3 regions of the Parabacteroides caecihominis genome follow, and region 1 is predicted to be linked to each of the others. Evidence: riboswitches for the same ligand, from Rfam matches in the RefSeq annotation. Region 1 holds a riboswitch; each other region holds the start of a gene.
What was found. Region 1 has a riboswitch for cobalamin ahead of NBH14_RS11370 (TonB-dependent receptor). Riboswitches for the same ligand answer to the same signal wherever they lie in the genome.

Region 1 (2,206 bases):
TGATTTTGCAGATGTAACTTTCAGCGGGGGCGACCCGATGTTTCAGCCGGAAGAATTCACCAAGCTGGCACGAGCCATCAAAGAAAAAAGCCGGAAAAACATCTGGTGTTACACCGGATATAAATTTGAGAAACTGCTGGAAAACCCGAAACAGGCCGCACTGCTTCAATATGTAGACGTTCTGGTAGACGGCAAATTCAAACAAGCCCTCCATGACGAAAGCCTCCTGTTCCGAGGCAGTAGTAACCAGCGATTGATCGATGTCAAAAAATCACTGAAAGAAAATAAAGTCGTTTTCTATAATTATAACCCGTTTATATAAAAAGCAAAACGACAAAAGAATAAGATATATACAAACATTATGACAGATAACAACCTTAAATGAGAACAGACTTATTTTTCATTTAGTCATTCCAGAAAGGCTCACTACACATTTATTAACACATAGACTATCCAATAGCTACTTTTTATCTCGTTTTAAACGAAGTTCGAATTTGTTTAAAACAAAATTTAATTCGTTTAAAACGAGATAAAATTTTGTTGTAGTAGAAATTGCGCCTTTTTTAGACTAAAAATTTGTTAATTAAGACATCCGCAATACGACTATCAGTACTATTAAAAGAGAAAATTACATGTTTTTAGGCAGCTTTTATTTCCAGAACAACCAAAAATCAGCATCTGCAGCGAATAGCAATATATCAACATAACAACAGAAAACATAACAGATCAGCTATAGTTCATAAACAATATGCAACATTCTGCTAAAGTTATCACAACAATCAAGACACAACGAGCAGAAGAAACCTCACGAGAGGCTCATAAAAACAAACCAACATTCCCACCAGCCCGTACAAACCATCCACCCCACACACAAATATCATTTTGATAATCAATTAATTTCCCTGTGACTTTTCTGACAGAAAGATTTTTTAATGAATAAATATTATTTGTATTCAAAAATACTTTACTACTTTTGCAGCGGATTAAGGTGAATCACAATGCATTCTGCAAGTGATGAGAGGGAATCCGGTGAAAGTCCGGAACAATGCCCGTTGCTGTAATCCCGTTCCGGTGACTGCCGGAAATGCTTGCAACTCCATGCCACTGAATAATTGAAAATGGAGAATTGAAAATTGAAAATTACAGACTAACTAATTTTCAATTTTTAATTTTCAATTTTCAATTAATTTGGGAAGGCTTTGCAAAGCCGGGAAAGTCAGAAAACCTGCCTGATCAATTGTATTCATGCTTTCGGGATAAAAAGCAGGGATTAACAAGGCGGAATTTCAAAACAAATTCTTCCAACTTATTTGCTTACTTATATGAGACTGAAAGGTATTGCTATGTCTTTACTTTCGGTGTGTGTGCTTACACCTGCAACAACATTTGCAGAAACACTGGCTACTGATACACCGGATAAAGAACAGGTACAAACCGGCATTTGTGTGTTGACCGGCAAAATCATTGACTCCGAAACAGGAGAAGGTATACCTATGGCTACAATCAATGTTCCGGGAACATTGATTGGCACCGTCTGTGACGCAGACGGTCGTTTCCGGCTGGAACTAATCGAAGGCAAAAGTTATAATTTATTGGTCCGTTCCACCGGATACATGGAACAACGCATCAAAATCGATGCCAACGGAGCCGCCAAACAGATGAATATCCAAATGAATGCAGGGATATTCGACCTAAACGAGGTGGTCGTTACCGGGACGCGCACAGAAAAACTCATCAAAAACTCTCCCGTACTGACCAAACTGATCCCGGCCTCACAACTGCAACGCAATGATTTTGAAAACATCATGGACGCGTTGGAGTTTACAATTCCCGGATTACAGTTCAATAGTGACCCGCGCGGCGACAATATTCGCATCCAGGGACTTGAGAACAAATATATACTCATACTGGTAGATGGCGAGCGCCTGTCCAATACACCCGGCGGTCCGATTGATTTCGAGCGGCTGAGTACATCCAATATCAAACAGATAGAAGTTGTAAAAGGCGCAGCCTCAGCATTGTATGGTTCCAGTGCAATCGGTATGATCATTAATATCATCACGAAAACACCCGAACGTCCAGCAGAAGGATGGGCCAAAGTACGCTATTCACGCTACAATGAGCTTCTGATGGATGCAGCCTTTGGTACCAAATACAAGAATTTTACATCGCAGACATTATTCAACCGGAACTCGACAGACGGGTA
Region 2 (2,206 bases), on a different contig from region 1:
TGCTCCTTTAATAATGTAAAAGTTCTGGTTGTGTAAATTAGAATTTCAAGAATGTATTGATATAAAAAACCGGCCTTTCCCCGTATGAGGAAAGAGGCCGGTTTTCATTTGTGACTCTGTGACGGATAATGGACGTTTGACCCGTCAGTCTTTTTCAGCAGCGTATTGCTTCTTCTTATCCATGATATCGACCATTTTGTGTTTGGCCGCAAAACGGGCATGTTCGATGAAGATGTCCTGTATGTCGGGATTCTGTCCCAGACCTTCCATCAGGACGGATACTTTGTAACCGTTGTCTTCCAGCTCCTTTTTCCAGTCGCCTGCTATATCATTGTTGGCATGGTCGCCGGCAACGAACATGAAAGGCATGAGCATGACTTTCTTTACGCCGCTGGTCTTGAGCTTGGCAAGCATCGTATCGAAAGTGGGATAACCTTCGATCGTTCCGACATGGAAGTTGTCATAGCCTTTTGCTTTCAGCATATAATCGGTCATGGCATACTGTGCAGTCGAAGGAGTGTAGGTGCCGTGTCCCACCAGGACGGTAGCTCCTTCCTTGGCTCCTTTCCGGACGATAGCTGCAATGACGTTTTCATAATCTTCGGGAGTGTACAGCAGCGGGTTTCCGATACGGATATCCTTGAACTCTTTTTCCAGTGAGGCGATATCTTTGCGGAGGGATTCCATTTCTACGCCTTCAATGATATTTGTGGACTGGATCAGGATATGGGTGAAACCATCCGCTTTCAGTTGTTTCAGTGCTTCGGCGGGGTTGACTTTATCAATACCCCGTGTTTTCAGGCGGCGCATAATGATGCGTGAGGTATAGGCTTCGCGTACTTCGACTCCTTTGAATGCTTCTTTCGCTTTGTTATTGATGGCGTCGATCGTCAGTTGGCGTGTTTCGTCGTAGGTGGTTCCAAAATGGACCATCAGCAGCGCTGCCTTATCGCCTGCCTGCATGGATGCGAACAGGTCGGAGGATTTGAAATTTCCTTCGCCGTCATCGTGGGGAACGGTCTGGGCAGGGGTGTCGGTCACTGTCTCCTGCAACATACCGTGTGCAAAAGACATACTCATTGAACAACCTACAAGAAAGGCTGTCAGCAGACATTTCTTTTTCATTGAAAGAGATTTGTTTTATGTTCATAATAGCCCTCCTGGCCCCGGGAGAACGGATTTGTCTGTCTGGCAGGTTTCCTGACTTGCCCGGAAAACGACCTTCCCATCCTTGTTTCGGACAGTGGTGTAAGAATGCTTTCCTTATTATCGGGCTTCACAGTAGCGGGCACTGTTCCGGATTCTCACCGGATTCCCTTTTATACGGCAACCGGAGGCTGGCGTATCACCAAAGCGGGACAAAGATAGAAATTTATTTAAAATAAGGGAGCTTTTATAATCTCTTAATTGAATCTTCCGCAACAACTTTCTCATGGATTGTGTTCCATTTACCACAATAAAACCGGACATGGAATATGTCTTACTATTAACATCAAACAATTGTATATATGGAGTGGTTTGCAGATTTGCTCAAACATTATCCGGAACTGGCTATCTTTCTGACACTGGCTTTCGGTTTCTGGATAGGTAAATTTAAGATAGGTAAATTTTCTTTGGGAACAGTTACCAGCGTATTGCTGGTCGGTGTATTAATCGGACAATTGCATATCGATATCGGGGCACCCATTAAATCCGTATTCTTCCTTCTGTTCCTTTTTGCCGTGGGATATAGTGTCGGTCCGCAGTTCTTCCGCGGGCTGAAAAAGGAAGGACTTCCGCAGATGCTTTTTGCTGTACTGATGTGTTTGTTCTCTCTGTTCGTTCCTTTTTTGCTTGCCAAGCTGATGGGCTATAATGCCGGAGAGGCGGCTGGATTGTTGGCTGGTTCGCAGACGATCTCTGCGGTGCTGGGGGTAGCGGAAGATACGATCAACCAGAGCGGGTTGAGTGCGGCGGACAAAACATCCATGATCAATGTGATGCCTGTGGCTTATGCCGTCTGTTATATTTTCGGTACGGCCGGTTCTGCCTGGCTGATGAGCGATGTGGCTCCCCGTTTGCTAGGTGGACTGCCTTCGGTAAAGAAGGCTTGTAAAGAGCTGGAAGCAAAGATGGGTACCGACGACGAAAGCGAGCAACCCGGTTTTATGCCGGCAGCACGTCCCATCACTTTCCGCGCTTATAAGATCAGCAATGACTGGTTCGG
Region 3 (2,206 bases), on a different contig from region 1:
GGTTGGGAGGAATTGCAGGAGCACCATATTACAACAAAAGATACAGTAATCGGCATTGCCGCTTCCGGGACGACTCCCTATGTAATAGGAGCTTTGCGCAAGGCACGTGAGCAAGGAATCCTGACAGCTTCCATTTCCAGTAATCCGGATTCTCCGATGGCAGCGGAGGCGGATGTAGCCATTGAAATGATCGTAGGCCCGGAGTTTGTTACCGGCAGTTCGCGTATGAAATCCGGAACAGGGCAAAAGATGATCTTGAACATGATCTCTACTTCGGTAATGATCCAACTGGGACGTGTAAAAGGCAACCGGATGGTAAATATGCAACTTACCAACCAGAAACTGATCGACCGTGGGACACGGATGGTCGCTGAGGAACTGGGCTTGAATTATGGTCAGTCGCAACGGTTACTTCTGATGTACGGCTCGGTAAAAGACGCAATAGACGAATATCGTAAACATAATAAATAAAATTTATAGGATCTGCTACCATAAGATGTAAAAATATCTCTATATTTGCGACATGCATTGTTCCGAGCCTGTATCCGCGGGTAAGGATTAAAAGGGAACCGGGTGTGAATCCCGGACAGTCCCGCTGCTGTGAGCTTCATAACGTATCAGGCATACTTTTGCCACTGTTCTGTAAGGGGAATGGGAAGGCGCTTGATCCGGAAGTAAGTCAGAAGACCTGCAAGGCATATTCTTTCGACGGCTTCGAGGAAAGGCCGGATGAGAAAAACAAGACATCTGATGTCTTTCTATTCTTGTTCCATTCCCAGTTTGCTGTCCTTTTAGGATCTGTTTTTAATTATTTTGCCATAATAATTAGGAAAAGAAGCATGGTTCGGTTGACGGGATGAGCTCCGTCGGTGGTCCATGCTTTTCTTTTTCAAAGACTGAACAGTTAAGACGGAATACTTGTTTATTATTGGAAAAGTATGTTTATTTGCAGATAGTATTTATAAAACAACAGGCAATATGAAAAAGGTTACAGGTTTAGTTTTGATTATTTTGATGGCATTTATTGCTGTTCCCGCTAAATCCCAGTTGAAGTTTGGGGTAAAAGGCGGTTTGAATATATCGTCCGTTCATTTGAATTCAGATATTCTAAAAGCGGATAATGTAACTGGTTTCCAGATCGGTCCGATGATCGAGACAACGATTCCTCTGATAGGAGTAGGGCTGGATGCGGCTATCCTCTATTCACAGAAAGGGATGGATGTGAAATCGGAGACAGGAACTTCCACGAATGTGAAAACAGATTATATCGATGTCCCGGTGAATTTGAAATGGAAATTCGGATTGCCTATCATTAAAGGATATCTGGCTGCCGGTCCGTATATAGGTTTCCGTGTAGGTGGCGATAAATTCTGGGAGATTCCCGGAAGTGTAGTAGGACAGGTGAAAGCGAAAAACTTTAGTGCCGGTCTTAATTTCGGTGCAGGTGTGGAACTGATCAGCCATTTGCAGGTCGGTATAAACTATGGCCTGGGACTGACTGATAATTACAGTGCGGAAAAATATGATCTGAATGCCAAGAACCGCGGATGGTCGGTGACAGCCGCTATCCTGTTCTGATAACAGACAGAAGATATGAGGGGCCGGGCTTTAACAGTCCGGCCTTTTTTGTTACTTTTGACCTCGGAAATGAAATATGCAGATGTCATACTACCCCTGCCGTTGGAGAATAGCTATACATATAGTATTCCGACGGATCTGGAGGCGGCCGTAACTCCCGGTTGCCGGGTCATTGTTCATTTCGGCAAGAAACGTTACTATACTGCCATTGTGATGGAAGTACATGAACGCAGGCCGAATACGGACTTTGAGACGAAGGAGATTTATGCCCTGCTGGATGCCAGCCCTGTGTTGCGGAGGCCGCAACTTCGCTTTTGGAAATGGATCTCCTCCTATTATATGTGTAAACTGGGGGATGTCTATAAAGCGGCTTTACCTTCCGGGCTGAAACTGGAAAGCGAGACGGCTGTTACCTATAATGCTGATTTTGAGGCGGACGGTCCTTTGCGTCCTAATGAGCAGGCTGTGCTGGATGCTTTTAAAGGAGTGCTCAAGTTAACAGTCTCGGAGTTGGAAAAGAAAACAGGCCTGCGCAATGTCGTTCCCATAGTTGCTTCCCTGATGGCCCGTGGGGCAGTGGAGGTCAGCGAAGAGATGAAACGCGGGTTTGTTCCGAAGATGCAGGCAT

Region 2: linked by a shared signal. The riboswitch ahead of NBH14_RS08920 (sirohydrochlorin cobaltochelatase) and the one ahead of NBH14_RS11370 (TonB-dependent receptor) in region 1 are both predicted to bind cobalamin.
Region 3: linked by a shared signal. The riboswitch ahead of NBH14_RS06885 (porin family protein) and the one ahead of NBH14_RS11370 (TonB-dependent receptor) in region 1 are both predicted to bind cobalamin.

The regions. Positions count from the first base shown of each region.
Region 1 is NZ_JAMOKS010000011.1:163,123-165,328, reverse strand. It holds gene nrdG (anaerobic ribonucleoside-triphosphate reductase activating protein) at 1-322, shown strand, start outside; cobalamin riboswitch at 969-1,247, shown strand; gene NBH14_RS11370 (TonB-dependent receptor) at 1,323-2,206, shown strand, end outside.
Region 2 is NZ_JAMOKS010000008.1:234,808-237,013, reverse strand. It holds gene NBH14_RS08920 (sirohydrochlorin cobaltochelatase) at 145-1,056, opposite strand; cobalamin riboswitch at 1,174-1,368, opposite strand; gene aspT (aspartate-alanine antiporter) at 1,509-2,206, shown strand, end outside.
Region 3 is NZ_JAMOKS010000006.1:229,292-231,497, reverse strand. It holds gene murQ (N-acetylmuramic acid 6-phosphate etherase) at 1-471, shown strand, start outside; cobalamin riboswitch at 512-710, shown strand; gene NBH14_RS06885 (porin family protein) at 979-1,578, shown strand; gene priA (replication restart helicase PriA) at 1,648-2,206, shown strand, end outside.